2 regions of the Bradyrhizobium septentrionale genome follow, and region 2 is predicted to be linked to the other one. Evidence: riboswitches for the same ligand, from Rfam matches in the RefSeq annotation. Region 2 holds a riboswitch; the other holds the start of a gene.
What was found. A riboswitch is a leader RNA that binds a small molecule or an ion and turns the genes downstream of it on or off. The one in region 2 is predicted to bind cobalamin.

Region 1 (7,825 bases), 1.3 Mb from region 2:
CTGGGTCAGCGACTGCGCGTAACGCCACCATTCGACCGTCATCGGCTTGGGGCGGGAAACATCCCCGAAAAGGATCGGCGGGCGGACATAACGTGAGCCGTACGACTGGACCCAGCCGTGCTTGGTGAAGGTGAAGCCCGACAATTGCTCGCCGAAATACTGCACCATGTCGTTGCGCTCGAATTCGCCATGCACCAGCACGTCGAGGCCAATTTCCTCCTGCCAACGTACGGCGCGGGCGGTTTCTTCCTTGAGGAATTGCTCGTACTGCGCATCGCTCATCGCGCCCTTGCCATGGGCGGCCCGCGCATTGCGGACTTCCGTGGTCTGCGGGAACGAGCCGATCGTCGTGGTTGGGAACGCTGGCAGCCCGAACCGCGCGCGCTGCAATCCAGATCGCTTCGTGAAGACGTTCTGGCGCCGGCGCATGGCGTCGTCGATCGCCATCATCCGCTTCGCCACGTCGGCATTGTGAATCTTCGGCGACGTCTCGCGCGAGCGAGCCGCGGCGTCCGATGCTGCCAGCGCGTCGGCGACCTTGTCCCGGCCGCCGGCGAGCGCCGTGCCCAGCGTGGCCAGTTCGGCGATCTTCTGCACCGAGAAGGCAAGCCAGCTCTTCACGTCCGGATCGAGGCTGGTTTCCTGTTCGAGGTCGATCGGGACATGCAGCAGCGAACAGGAGGGCGCGATCTGCACCCGGTCCAGGCCGAGCTTCGCGACCGCCGGTTCCAGCCGCTTCAGCAAGGCGGAAAGGTTGGAGCGCCAGATATTGCGCCCGTCGATCGCACCGAGCGACAGGGTCATTCCCTTCGGTGCGGCGCTGACGATCTTGTCGAGTTGCTCCGGCGCGCGCACAAGGTCGATGTGAAGTCCGGCGACCGGCAGCGATAGCGCGGTATCGGCGTTGTCGCCCAGGCTGCCGAAATAGCTGGCGAGCATGATCTTCAGGCCCGGCACCATTTCCGCCAAGAGCGCGTAAGTCATTTGAAGCGCGCCCTGGGTCTCGCGGTCTGCGTACAGCACCAGGCACGGTTCGTCGATCTGCACCCATTCGCAGCCTTCGGCGACGAGTTGCTGCAAAACCTTGACGTAAACCGGCAGCAGGACTGGCAGCAGCGATAGCGGGTTCAGCGCCGCGTCCTTGCTCTTGCCAAGCCTGAGGAAGGTCACCGGTCCGAGCAGGACGGGCCGGGTTTTGTAGCCGAGCGCCTTGGCCTCCCGATATTCATCGACCGCCTTGGAGGAGGATAGCTTGAAGATCTGGCCAGCGCTGAATTCGGGCACCATGTAGTGGTAATTGGTATCGAACCACTTGGTCATTTCCTGCGCAGGCACGCCGTGTGAAGAGCCGTGCGCGTGATGCGCATGACCGCAGCTTTCATCGTGTTCGGAGCCCTGCGCGCCGCGGGCCATCGCGAAATAGGTCGCCAGCGACACATCGCCGCCTTTCCAGCCGTACACTTCCGGAATGGCGCCGACCATCACGCTGGTGTCGAGCACCTGGTCGTAGAATGAAAAATCATTAGACGGGATGACGCTAACGCCGAGGGACTTTTGGCGGGCCCAGTTGGCGGCGCGCAGGCCGACGGCCGTTTCACGCAGCGCCCGCTCGCTGGATTTGCCGGACCAGAAGCTTTCGAGCGCCAACTTGAGTTCGCGGCGCGGTCCTATACGCGGTGTTCCAAGTGTTGCGACGGGAAGTGAAGAAATAGACATGGCTTACCCCGATGTTGGGGGCGTGGGCCACGTGACACGTCTGGACTCCGGGCAAAAGGTGGCGCGCGGGGTCGCAACCGCACCACCGAGACACCCCGCCCGAGTACGTTCTGTTGTCGAGGCAGGTCTCCTGGCTCACGGGTCAGTGCTGTTGTCCGGTCTTCCCAAGACCCTCGCGGGCCTCAGTGACTTTGTTGGACAACAACTCACCGCTTACAGTTGCGGGGGCAGCGCCGGCTTTCAACCGGCTTCCCTCTTAGCTCCGGGCCAAACGAGCCCGCAGAACCACGACAGCACTGGAGTTAAGGTCAAGTCCGGCCGCAGTCAATGACCGTGACTGGAAACACCTTGGTATTGCTCAATCGCCCGTTACCGGCTTGTCCTCAAACCCCTAGAATTGGGTTCCGATTTCAATCGGTTCGCGGCCCTGACGGCGCCGGTGCTGGTTGGTGTCCCGGAGCGAACAGCGTCGGAAAGAAGGGCTATCTAGAGCCCGCGACCCGCTGCGGCATGCCTTCGGGAATAATGGTCTGGACGATGGAAGCATCGAGGGCCTCGTAATCGTGCAGTCCAATCGTTGCGTATAGTTCCGCTCGCGTCTGCATCCGATCGACTGCCTTGTGCGTGCCGCCGTCACGCGCGATCGCGGCGTAAAGCTGTTCCTGCGCCTTGTTGGCGACCCGAAGCGACGACACCGGCCAGATCACCATCGAATAGCCCATCTCCTCGAATTCGGACGCGGTGAAGAAGGGCGTCTTGCCGAACTCGGTCATGTTGGCGAGCAGGGGGACGCCCGGCATCCGCTTGGCGAACGCGCGGAACATCTCGGCCGTATTGAGCGCCTCCGGGAAAATCGCGTCTGCACCGGCCTCCATATAGAGCTTGGCCCGGGCGACCGCACCATCGAGCCCTTCGCTCGCGGCCGCATCGGTTCGCGCAAGAATGACGAGATCACGCCGCGCCTTGGCGGCAGCGGCCACCTTGGCCGCCATGTCGTGCGCATCCGCCAGCTTCTTGTCGTTGAGGTGGCCGCACTTCTTGGGGAGGAGCTGATCTTCGATATGGACCGCGCCGGCACCGGCTTCCTCGAAGACGCGCACCATGTGCATGACGTTGAGGGCTTCGCCATAGCCGGTATCGCCGTCCACCAGCAGCGGCAGACCCGACGCACGGGCGATCTGGCGGATGAAGAACGCGACTTCGTCTACGGTGATGATTCCGAGGTCGGGCAATCCCATCGACGCCGTCATGGCCGCACCCGAGAGATACAGCCCCTCGAAACCCGCCGTCTTGGCCTGAATGGCCGACATGCCGTTGTGGGTGCCGGGCAGGCGAAGAATGCCCGGGCGCCTCAGCAACGCGCGAAAGCGGCTGCCGGCGGTTTCACGCGGAAGTTCTTCTGCGACGAGATAGGGCACGTGTTTCTCCTTACGCCGCACGGACCGATGCAGGCGGCAAGTCGCGCGCCTCCAGCGGGACATAGCTGCGGTTCTCGGGGCCGACATAGTTGGCGGCCGGCCGGATGATCTTGTTGTCGATCCGCTGTTCGATGACGTGAGCCGCCCAACCCGAAGTGCGTGAGATCACGAACAGCGGCGTGAACATCGCGGTCGGCACACCCATCGCGTGGTAGGAGACCGCGCTGAACCAGTCGAGGTTGGCGAACATCCGCTTCGCGTTGGCCATCACGGTCTCGATGCGATCGGCAATCTCGAACATGCGTATGCTGCCGGCCTCGACGCTGAGGTCACGGGCGACCTGCTTGATCACCTTGTTGCGGGGATCGGAGATCGTATAGACGGGGTGCCCGAACCCGATCACGACTTCCTTGGCCTCGATCCGGCGGCGGATGTCCGCTTCGGCTTCGTTGGGGGTGGCGTAGCGCTTCTGGACCTCGAAGGCGACTTCGTTGGCGCCGCCATGCTTCGGCCCACGCAACGCACCGATCGCGCCGGTTACCGCCGAATACAGGTCCGCGCCGGTACCGGCGATCGAGCGCGCCGTGAAGGTCGAAGCGTTGAATTCGTGCTCGGCATAGAGATTGAGCGAGGTGTGCATCGCGCGTTCATGCGAAGCTGACGGCGGCTTGCCGTGCAGCAGGTGCAGGACGTGCGCCCCGATCGAATCGTCGTCGGTCTCGACCTCGATACGGCGGCCGTTGTGGGCGTAGTGGTGCCAGTACAGCAACATCGAGCCGAGCGAGGCCATCAGGCGATCGGCGATGTCGCGCGCGCCTGGCGTGTTGTGGTCATGACTCTCCGGCAGCACGCAACCGAGTGCCGAGACGCCGGAGCGCATGACGTCCATTGGATGGGCTGCGGCCGGCAATTGTTCCAGCGTGTTGAGTACCGCGCGCGGGAGGCCACGCAGCGCCTTCAGCTTGGCCTTGTAGTTGGCGAGTTCGGCGCGGGTCGGCAGGCTGCCGTGCACCAGCAGATGGGCAATCTCCTCGAATTCGCAGACGCCGGCGACATCAAGGATGTCGTAACCGCGATAGTGCAGGTCGTTGCCGCTGCGGCCGACGCTGCAAAGAGCCGTGTTGCCGGCGACGACGCCGGAGAGGGCGACGGATTTCTTGGGCGCGGGTTTCACGTCAGTCATGGTATCCTCCCTATGATCCTGCCGCGCGTCGTGCCGCGGTCTGTGTATCCGGTTTCCAGTCGAAGATTCCGTGGCTGGCCGGGGTGCCCAACTTTGAGGCGTCGACCGTGAAGGTCAGCTCCGACAGTTCGCCGGCGCGCAGCGACGGCAGCCGCTCGACGGCGGCGAGGAAGCGATCCTGCTCGGCGGTTGCGATCACGCCTTCCGCCAAGGTACGGAACTTGCGGATGTAGTCAGGCCGCTTGAACGGGCGCGCGCCCAGCGGATGCGCGTCGGCAACCGCGAGTTCGTCGCTGACGGTCGAACCGCCTTTCAGCCTGACGACGACGCGCCCGCCGAAAGCCTTCTCCTTGGGATCGTGGCTGTGATAGCGCCGGGTCCACTCGGGGTCCTCGACGGTCGAAATCTTGTGCCAGAGCTCGACCGTCGACGGACGGGCCGCACGCTCGGGCGCGTAGGACTTTTCGTGGTGCCAGCAGCCGTCTTCGAGCGCGACCGCGAAGATGTACATGATCGAATGGTCGAGCGTTTCGCGGCTCGCTTTCGGGTCCATCTTCTGCGGATCGTTGGCGCCGGTGCCGATCACGTAATGGGTGTGATGACTGGTGTGGATGACGATGCTTTCGATCGCAGCGAGATTGCCGATCTTTGGCCCCATCCGCCGCGCCAGGTCGATCAGCGCTTGGCTCTGGTACTCCGCCGAATGCTCCTTGGTATAGGTGTCGAGGATGGCGCGCTTCAGTTCGCCCTTTTGCGGCAGCGGCACGGTGTACGAGGCGGATGGACCCGAGAGCAGCCAGGCGATGAAGCCGTCTTCGCCTTCCCATGCCGGCGACGGGGCGCCTTCACCGCGCATGACGCGATCGACAGCCTCGATCGCCATCTTGCCGGCGAACGCCGGGGCAAAAGCTTTCCAGCTCGAAATCTCGCCCTTGCGCGACTGACGGGTGGTCGTGGTGACGTGTAACGCTTGCTGCACGGCTTGGTAGATCGTCTCGGTCGAAAGGCCGAGCAGGGCGCCGATTCCGGCGGCCGCCGACGGGCCGAGATGGGCGATATGATCGATCTTGTGCTCGTGCAGGCAGATGCCCTTCACCAGATCGACCTGGATTTCATACGCCGCAGCCAGTCCGCGCAGCAGATCTTCCCCCGAGGCACCACAGTGCTGGCCGACGGCGAGCACGGGTGGAATGTTGTCGCCGGGATGCGAATAGTCGGCGGCCAGGAAGGTGTCGTGGAAATCCAGCTCGCGGACGGCGACGCCGTTGGCCCACGCCGCCCATTCCGGCGAATATTTCTGGCTGCTCGGTAGGCCGAAGATGGTCGCGCCGGGCTGCCGCGGATGCGCCTCCGCCTGGGCACGGGCGCTGACGACTGGGTGCCGCGCGATCGAAGCAGCCGCAACCGCGGCGTTGTCGATGATGCGATTGCCGATCATGTCGATGACGGGGTCTTCGATCCGGACCGGATCGGAAGCGACGGACGCGATCTTCCACGCCAGTTGATCGGCGCAGGCTAGATGTTCGGCGGACTTGTAGGTACGGACCTTGTGGTGCTTCACGAAACGGCTTCCTCTGACGTGTGGTGGCTTGTTGACTCGATTGCGGCGGGACGCCCGTTGGCGTCTACGGCAACCATCTCGAACGTTCCCCGAATGACGGATTGGCGCTGGCCGCTCATCAGGTTTTCACGGACCATCTCGACCGCGACCGTCATCGAACTTCTGCCGACGCGATCGACGCGCGCAATCAGCTCGATCAATTCGCCGACCCGGATCGGCTCGTGGAATTCGATCTTGTCGGACGTGGCCATGACGACGTTTCGGCGGGCGTGACGGGTGGCGGCGACGAACGCGGCCTTGCCCATCAGGCTCAAAGCGTTGCCGCCGAACAACGTGCCATAGTGATTGGCGAGGTCGGGAAACACGATTTCGACAAATCGGGTTTCGCCCGAGGGCTGGTCTTCACAGCATGTGCCAGCATGGGACAATCCAAAGGGCTTGCTATTCGGTGGCGACTTCGCAATATCTGCAAACTCCTTCGCTTGAAAATGGCTGAAAAAGTGTAGTTTTGCGTAGGTTTTCTCTTCGGTTTGCAAAGTTTGCAAAGGCGCCGTGATGAAAAAGACCTTCATGGGTGTGCGGCTGAAACGCCTGCGGGAAGAACGCCGACTTACCCAGGCTGCCCTCGCGGACAAGCTCGGCATCTCGCTGAGCTATCTGAACCAGATGGAGAATAACCAAAGGCCGCTGACGCTTCCGGTCTTGCTCGCGCTGAACTCGGCCTTCGGTCTCGATCTCCAGATGTTTGCCGAAGGCGACGAAGCGCGGTTGATGTCCGACCTCAAGGAAGTGCTGTCAGACCCATCCCTCGGCGAGACCATCGCCACCGCTGAAGTCCGGGAAATTGCGCTCAACATGCCAGCGGTCGGCCGCGCCCTGGTCGGGCTGCATCGCAGATCGCGCCAGGCGGTAGAGCAGGCCGCCGCGCTGGCGGCGCGCCTTGGGGAAGACAGGCAAGCGGATGCCGCCATGCTGCCCTCGACGGCATTCGAGGAGGTCCGCGACTTCTTTTACGCCAATCACAACTACATCGCCGAGCTGGACGAGACCGCCGAGCAGATTGCCCTCAAGATCAACCTGAAGGCAGGGCAGGCGGCATCGGCACTCGCTTCTCACCTCGAAAGCGATTTTGGCGTGCGTATCGTGCTCGACGGCGTGGATGATATCGCCGCCGGTACGCAGAGATGGTTCGACGGCCAGACGAAGACCCTACATCTGTCTCGGCGCCTCCATCCGGGACAACAGGCGTTCCAGTTGGGCACGCAGATTGCGATGTTGTCGTTCGATCGCGAGCTTCACGCACTAGTCGACAAGGCCGGCCTGACCAGCAAGGAAGCGCGGGGCCTTGCTCGCATCGGCCTGGCCAACTATTTCGCCGGCGCGCTCGTGCTGCCTTATGCGCTATTTCTCGAACAGGCAGAGCAAAGGCGTTACGACGTCGAACTTCTGACGCAACAATTCGACGTCGGATTTGAGACGATCTGCCATCGGTTGAGCACGTTGCAGCGTCCCAGCGCGCGCGGCGTTCCTTTCTTCTTCATTCGGGTCGATCGCGCAGGCAACATCTCAAAGCGTCAGTCCGCGACTGACTTCCACTTCTCTCGTGTAGGCGGGACGTGCCCGCTTTGGAACGTCTACGAGGCGTTCGCCAACCCCGGAAGGATACTCACGCAGTTGGCGCGGATGCCCGACGAACGGACGTATCTTTGGATCGCGCGAACCGTGTCGCATGGGCGCGGCGGATATCTGGCGCCGGCCAAAACCTTCGCCGTCGCGCTGGGTTGCGACATTCGCCACGCCGGCAGCGTCGTCTATTCGCAGGGGCTCGACTTGTCCGATCCCTCGGTGCCGACGCCCATCGGGATGGGCTGCAAGGTCTGCGAACGCCCGGAATGCGCGCAGCGGGCATTCCCGCCAATCGGCCGTGCGCTTCAGATCGACGAGACG
Region 2 (7,825 bases):
GAATATTCGCGCGCGCGTGCGGTCGCGATCCGCTTGCCGTGCACGATGATCTGGGCACCGACATCGCTCTCCGGCTTCAGCAGCACCGGGTTCATGTCGGTGTGCGGCTCGACACCGGCGGCGAGCGCCTGCAGGGCCTGCGCACGTCCGATCTCGCCGCCGTCGATGGTCACGGCGGCGTTGTTGGACATGTTCTGCGGCTTGAAAGGCAAGACGCGCAGGCCGCGCCGTCCGGCAGCGCGCGCCAGGCCCGCGACGATGAGCGACTTGCCCACGTCCGAGCCGGCTCCCTGGATCATCAATGCGCGCGCCATGGTGCTTGTCAGAACTCGACGCCCGGCTGGGCCTTGATGCCGGAGCGGAACGGATGCTTCACCAGCGTCATCTCGGTGACGAGGTCGGCGATCTCGATCAATTCATCCTTGGCGTTGCGACCGGTGAGCACGACATGCGTCATCGGCGGCTTCGACGTGGTCAGGAAGTCGACGACATCGGCGATGGCGAGATAATCGTAGCGCAGTGCGATGTTGATCTCGTCGAGCACGACCATGCGCAGGCTCGGGTCTGCGATCAGCTGCTTGGCCTTTTCCCAACCCGCTTGGGCCGCCGCGATGTCGCGCGCGCGATCCTGCGTTTCCCAGGTAAAACCTTCGCCCATCGCGTGGAATTGGCAGAGTTCGCCGAAATGCCCGGTGAGCAGGCGGCGCTCGCCGGTATCCCAGGCGCCCTTGATGAACTGCACCACCGCGCAGGGAAAGCCATGCGCCACGCAGCGCACGATCATGCCGAAGGCCGAGGAGGACTTTCCCTTGCCGGCGCCGGTATGAACGATGATCAGACCCTTTTCGCCGCTCTTGGTCGCCATGATCTTGTCGCGGGCGACCTTTTTTTTCGCCATCTTGGTCGCGTGGCGCGCATCCAGCGAAACCTCGCTGCTGCCGACCTCGTCTTCGGCGCCGTTTTCTTCAGAAATCATGACGTTCCTTCGGCTTGACAAGTTCGAGCCACGGACGAATGGTGGGCCCGCGTTGGTTCCTGTCCTACGACAGGCGAAGAGGGAATGCGATAGGGCTCAAGGTGGGCCCGAAAAGCAGCCGCCCCCGCGACCGTGACCGGAGAGATGCCCAAAAGCCACTGATTCCCTTCAGGGATCGGGAAGGTGGGTATCGAGGGAGAAATCTTGCTCCGCAAGCCGGGAGACCTGCCAACGCAACGTGTAGTGAGACCGGCGGACGGGGTGTTCCGCGACGGGGAACGAACCCATTCACATCGGTTCGTGTGCCTCTTCGCCTCCCGCTGTCAATCCAGGATGGGCGATGAGCGTTACACTTCATGTCTGCATCACCTGCCGCGCCGGCCAGACGCTGGCGGAAGGTGAGCTCGCGCCCGGTGCGCGCCTGCATGCCGCGCTTCTCGAGGCCGGCGTGCCAGATGACGTCAATCTTGTTCCCGTCGAATGCCTGTCGGCGTGCAGCCAGGGTTGCTCGGTCGCGCTCAGCGCGCCGGGGCGGTGGTCCTATGTCTACGGCCGCCTGTCCGCTGATAATGCCAGGGATGTGATCGCCGGTGCCTCCGCCTATGCTGCGGCGCCTGACGGCATCGTGCCGTGGCGCAGCCGTCCGGAAATCTTCCGCAAGCAATCACTCGCTCGAATCCCACCCCTTGCCGTCGTGCCGGAGGCCGCAGAATGACTACGCTCGCCAAGGTTCCGGTCACCGTCGTGACCGGGTTTCTCGGGTCCGGCAAGACGACGCTGATCCAGCATCTGATCCGCAACGCCAACGGCAAGAAGCTTGCGGTGCTAGTGAATGAATTCGGCAGCGAAGGGGTCGACGGCGAGATACTGAAGTCGTGCGCGGACGCCAATTGCCCGACCGAGAACATCGTCGAACTCGCCAATGGCTGTATCTGCTGCACCGTCGCCGACGATTTCATCCCGGCCATGGAGCAGTTGCTGGCGCGACGCGTGAGGCCCGATCACATCGTGATCGAGACGTCCGGCCTCGCTTTGCCGAAGCCGCTACTAAAAGCGTTCGACTGGCCGGAGATCCGCTCGCGGATCACGGTCGATGGCGTGATCGCGCTGGCCGATGCGGAGGCGGTCGCGGCCGGCCGCTTTGCGTCGGATCCCGCAGCAGTCGATGCACAGCGTGCGGCCGACGACAATCTCGACCACGAGACGCCGCTGTCCGAAGTGTTCGAGGACCAGATCGCTTGTGCCGATATCGTTCTGCTGACCAAGGCCGATCTCGCCGGCGCGGAAGGGATCAAGGCGGCCAAAGCGGTGATTGCAGCTGAAATGCCGCGCGAGGTTCCGATGTTGCCGATCGTCGACGGCGCCGTCGATGCGCGCGTGATCCTGGGGCTCGAGGCCGCGGCAGAGGATGATCTCGCGTCGCGTCCGTCGCATCACGATGGCGAGGACGAGCACGAGCACAACGATTTCAACTCCGTGGTGATCGATCTTCCCGAGGTTTCGGATGTCGAGGAACTGGTGGCGTCGATCAAGGGACTGGCGCGCGAGCAGAACGTGCTGCGCGCCAAGGGCTACATCGCGGTCGAAGGCAAGCCGATGCGGCTGCTCGTGCAGTCCGTCGGCGAACGCGTGCGGCATCAGTTCGACATGCCCTGGGGCACACGGCCGCGGCAGTCGAAGCTGGTCGTGATCGGCGAGCATGGCGACATCGATGAAGCTGCGATCAGGGCGCGACTAGGTGTCTGATGCACGTCGTCTTCCGCGAGAGCCGCGGCCTTGAGGAGACCGCGACGCCAAGGGACCTCGGCCAGGATCCGGCCGATCTCGTGGTGTTGTCGTTTTCCGACAGCGATCTCGCCGCCTTCGCGGCCGGCTGGCGGCGGGGCCGCGCCGCGCTGCCGTCGCTGCGGCTCGCCAATCTCGCGGAGCTGCGCCATCCGCTCTCGGTCGATACCTATATCGAGCGCACACTGTCGCACGCGCGCGGCATCCTGGTGCGGCTGATCGGCGGCGAGCCCTATTGGTCATACGGGCTGGCCGCGGTGCATCGTCTGGCGAAGGAGCGCGGCATCGCTTTGGTGGTGTTGCCGGCCGATGGCCGCGACGATCTGCGGCTAGATGAATTTTCCACGCTGCCGGTCTCGACGCTGCGTCGTCTGAAGGTGCTGTGCGACAAGGGCGGGCCTGTCGCCGCGCAGGCCGTGATCGCGCAATTGGCGCTGGCGTCCGGGCTCTATGCCGGGCCGGTCGTCGGCGAGATCGATCTGGCCGAGATCGGCGTCTACGATTCGCGGCGCGGTGTGGTCGCGGCGCTGCCGGCATCGGATGGCCGGCCGCGGGCGCTGGTGACCTTCTATCGTTCCTATCTCGCGGCCGGCGATACGGCGCCGGTCGATGCCTTGATCGAAGCGCTACGTGAGAAGGGCTTTGAGGCCTACGGCGTGTTCGTCGCCTCGTTGAAGGCGGCTGATGTCGTCGATTGGCTGCGCGCTCAGTTCGCGCAATGCGCCCCAGCCGCCATCGTCAACGCGACCGCATTCTCCGCGGCCGGCGATGACGGCACCACGCCGTTCGATGCCGCGTCATGCCCCGTGTTCCAGGTCGCACTGTCTACGGCTCGCCGCGAGGATTGGGCCGAGTCGTTGCGCGGTCTGTCGCCCGGCGATCTCGCGATGCATGTGGTGTTGCCCGAGGTCGACGGCCGCCTGTTTGCGGGCGTGGTGAGCTTCAAGTCGGCGAGCGAGCGCGATCCCGATCTGCAGTTCGCGCATCTTGCGCATCGGCCGGATGGAGAGCGCGTCGCAGCGGTTGCCGCGCGCGTGGCAGCCCGGCATCGGCTTGCCGACAAGCCCGCGCAGGAGAAGCAGCTCGCACTCGTGCTGTCGAACTATCCGGGCCGTCCGCACCAGATCGCGCATGCCGTCGGCCTCGATGCGCTTGCCTCGGTCGAGGCGTTGCTGGCCGATCTCGCGACCGCGGGGTTTGATCTTGAGCCGGTGGCGTCGCTGGGCGACGCGCTCTTGCGCCGGAAACTGACATGGGACGTGGCCGAATATCGTGCGGCCATCTCCAGCCTTCCGCAGCAGCTGCAGGACGATCTTGCGCGCGCATGGGGCGCGCCGGAGGACGATCCGAACTGCCATGACGGTGCGTTTCAATTCGCGGCGATCCAGTGCGGCAAGTCCGTCATCGCCGTTCAGCCGGAGCGCGGCGATGTCGGTCATCGCGATGCCGACTATCACGATCTGTCGCGCACGCCGCGCCATGCCTATGTCGCGTTCTATTTGTGGCTCAGGCAGCAGCGCATCGATGCCGTCGTCCACATGGGGGCGCATGGCACGCTGGAATGGTTGCCCGGCAAATCGGTTGCACTGTCGTCCGCGTGCTGGCCGGAAGCGCTGATCGGCGATCTGCCTGTTATCTATCCCTTCATCGTCAACGATCCCGGCGAGGCCGCGCAGGCCAAGCGGCGGATCGGCGCCGTGACGATCGGCCATTTGCCGCCGCCGCTGGCGCAGGCGACGGTGCCGGAAGGCCTGCGCAGGCTCGAGCGCTTGCTCGATGAATATTCGACAGCTGATGGTCTCGATCCGGCACGGCGGCAGCGCCTGATTGCTGACATCCGCGAGGAAGCGCGTCACGCCGGGCTGGAGGACGATCTCGGTCTTGCCGCGTCGGTCTCCGCGGCCGAGGCGATTCCGCAGATCGACCGTTTCGTCTGCGATCTCAAGGAAAGCCAGTTCGGCGACGGGCTGCATGTGTTCGGGCAGGGCGCTTGCGGTGCGGAGGAGAAAGCGGCGTTACGCGATGCGCTCTCCGGCCGGCGCGTCGCGCCAGGACCGTCGGGCTCGCCCTATCGCGGGCGGCGCGATGTGCTGCCGACCGGGCGCAATCTGTTTGCCGTCGATCCCCGTGCGGTGCCGACGCCGTCGGCGCATGCGCAAGGCGTGAAGCTCGCCGAAGAACTCCTGCGCCGTCACCTGCAGGATCACGGCGACTGGCCGAAAGGGCTCGTCGTCGACCTCTGGGGTTCCTCGACGATGCGCACCGCCGGCGAGGATTTTGCGATGGCGCTGCATCTCGCCGGCATCGCGCCGCGCTGGGATCACGGATCGGGCCGCGTGGCCGGCTATGACATCATAGCGCCTGCGGAGCTCGGCCGTCCCCGCATCGACGTCACGCTGCGCGTATCGGGGCTGTTCCGCGACGTCTTCTCGGGTCTTGCCCAGTTGTTCGAGGCGGCCACGGAAGCATTGTCCGAACGCAGCGATGAGGGAGACGAAAATCCCTACCGACAGCACGCGTCGCGCGTGTTTGGCCCCCGCCCGGGACACTACGGCGCCGGCGTCGCGTCGATGTCAGATGTCTTCACCGAGGCGGCGCGCGATGCAGCCGGCGAAGCCTGGCTGTCGGCGTCGTCCTGGGCCTTTGCATCCGATGGCGAGATGCGGCCCGATCGCGCCGGCATCGAGGCGCGGCTCTCGGCCGCCGACAGCTTTGTCCATACCCAGGACTTGCCTGAGACCGATTTGCTGCTGGCCGCGGACTATGCCGCGCATGAAGCCGGCATCGCGGCGGCGGCCCGGCGCATTGGCGCAGAAGTTCCGGCGCTCTATCATCTCGACGCGACGCGGCCGGATCAACCGCATGCGCGCTCGTTGACCGAGGAGATTTCGCGGGTGGTGCGTGCGCGCGCCGCCAATCCCGCATGGATCGCCGGCATGATGCGCCATGGCTTCCGAGGTGCCGCCGAGATCACGGCGACGCTTGAGCATATGGCGGCGTTCGCTCATCTCGCCGGCGCGGTGCCGCCGCATCTGTTCGACCTCTATTACGACGCGACGCTCGGCAATGACGACGTTCGCGGCTTCATGGCGCGCGAGAACCCGGCTGCCTTGGCTGCCATCGAAACCTGCTTCACCCGGTTGCACGAGGCGTCGCTCTGGGAGACGCGGCGCAATTCGATTGCGGCAGCATTGCAGGAGGCGTCATGAGCGCTGTTGCGATCAAGGGCTGGTGTCCCGGCGCGCTGCGGCCGATGCAATCAGGCGACGGCCTCGTGGTGCGCATTCGCCCGCATGGCGGACGGCTCGACGCGGCGCAAGCAACGGGGATCGCCGATCTGTCCGCGCGCTACGGCAACGGCCTGATCGATCTGACCAGCCGCGCCAATCTGCAGATCCGCGGCGTCAGCGATCAACGTTATCCGCGCTTGATCGAAGGAATTGGCGAGCTCGGGTTGCTGGATACGGATGCCGACATCGAGGCGCAGCGCAACATTCTGGTGACGCCATTCTGGGCTATCGGCGACGATACGCGCGGGCTCGCGGCCGAGCTTGAGCGGGCACTCGCCAGTTCTTTGCTCGATCTTCCGACCAAGTTCGGTTTCGCAATCGATGACGGCAGCGAGCGGGTGCTGGCTGGCGCGTCTGCGGATATCAGGATCGAGCGTGATCGCAACGGAGGACTGGTGGTGCGCGCCGATGGCGCGCAACTCGGGCGTTCGGTCACGCGGAGCGAGGCCGTGGCGGTCGCGCTGGCGCTGGCCGAATGGTTCATCGCCACCGGCGGAGCGAAGGGTGAGAGGCGGCGGATTGCGGCTCATCTCGCCGGCGGCGCGCGCCTGCCAAAATCTCTTCGCGGCGATGTCGAGCCGGTGCCGCGATCGTTGGACCCTGTGCCGGGACTCTATTCGTCTGGCGCGATGGTCGGCGTTGCGTTCGGGCTCATGCCGCACCAGACGCTGAGCCATCTCGCCGGCTGCGCGCAGGGTCTTCGCGTGACGCCGTGGCGGATGCTGCTGGTGGAGGGGATGCGCGAGATGCCCCGCGGGGCGGACCTCGTCACTGATGCCGATGATCCGGCGCTCCGCGCCATCGCCTGCAGCGGCGCGCCGCGCTGCGGCGAGGCGCATGCCGATACGCGTGCGCTGGCATCGGCGCTCGTGCGGCATATTCCGGCCGAGGCCTGCCTGCACGTATCCGGTTGCGCCAAGGGCTGTGCGCATTCCGGCCCTGCGGATGTCACCCTCGTTGCCACCAGCGAAGGTTTTGATCTCATCCGCCGTGGGACGACACGGGATGCGCCGGTGATGCGAGGACTGACCAACTCGTACCTCGTCGCAAATCCGTCCGTGCTGCTGGGAGGTCGCTGATGCCGCACTTCTATGAAACCGACGGCGCGGTGATCTATCGGCAGTCCTTTGCCACCATTCGCACTGAGGCCGACCTTGGCCGCTTCACGTCGGATGAAGAGCCGGTGGTCGTGCGCATGATCCACGCCGCCGGCATGGTGGGGCTGGAAGCGCATGTCCGCTTCACGCCCAGTATGGCCGCGCGCGCAAGGGCTGCCTTGCAGAACGGTTCGACGATCCTGTGCGACGCGCGCATGGTCTCGGAGGGGATCACGCGCGCACGGCTGCCGGCCGGCAACGCCGTCATCTGCACGCTCGGCGACCCCGCGGTTCCCGCACTCGCGCAATCGATGCGCAATACGCGCTCGGCGGCTGCGCTCGAACTGTGGCGGCCGCATCTGGCCGGCGCAATCGTCGCGATCGGCAATGCGCCGACGGCGCTATTCCATCTCCTCAACATGCTGGAGGACCCCGATTGCCCGCGGCCGGCGGCGATCATCGGTTGCCCGGTCGGCTTTGTCGGGGCGGCCGAGTCCAAGGCGGCATTGATGGCCGCGCCACCCGCGCCGGCGTTGACGGTCGAGGGGCGTCTCGGTGGTTCGGCGATCACGGTCGCTGCCGTCAACGCGCTGGCGAGCCGGAGCGAATAGATGGGACGCATCATCTGCTGCGGCCTCGGGCCAGGCGATCCGGACCTGATGAGCGTACGCGCCGAT

Region 1: it holds a riboswitch for cobalamin, as region 2 does, so the genes downstream of both, metE (5-methyltetrahydropteroyltriglutamate--homocysteine S-methyltransferase) here and HAP48_RS32345 (DUF1636 family protein) in region 2, are expected to answer to the same signal.

Annotation. Positions count from the first base shown of each region.
Region 1 is NZ_CP088285.1:7,710,112-7,717,936, reverse strand. It holds gene metE (5-methyltetrahydropteroyltriglutamate--homocysteine S-methyltransferase) at 1-1,716, opposite strand, end outside; cobalamin riboswitch at 1,820-2,021, opposite strand; gene prpB (methylisocitrate lyase) at 2,199-3,134, opposite strand; gene prpC (bifunctional 2-methylcitrate synthase/citrate synthase) at 3,145-4,317, opposite strand; gene HAP48_RS38495 (MmgE/PrpD family protein) at 4,328-5,878, opposite strand; gene HAP48_RS38490 (acyl-CoA thioesterase) at 5,875-6,306, opposite strand; gene HAP48_RS38485 (short-chain fatty acyl-CoA regulator family protein) at 6,434-7,825, shown strand, end outside.
Region 2 is NZ_CP088285.1:6,442,756-6,450,580, forward strand. It holds gene HAP48_RS32335 (cobyric acid synthase) at 1-314, opposite strand, end outside; gene cobO (cob(I)yrinic acid a,c-diamide adenosyltransferase) at 323-976, opposite strand; cobalamin riboswitch at 1,013-1,223, shown strand; gene HAP48_RS32345 (DUF1636 family protein) at 1,317-1,691, shown strand; gene cobW (cobalamin biosynthesis protein CobW) at 1,688-2,722, shown strand; gene cobN (cobaltochelatase subunit CobN) at 2,722-5,970, shown strand; gene cobG (precorrin-3B synthase) at 5,967-7,130, shown strand; gene HAP48_RS32365 (precorrin-8X methylmutase) at 7,130-7,759, shown strand; gene HAP48_RS32370 (precorrin-2 C(20)-methyltransferase) at 7,760-7,825, shown strand, end outside.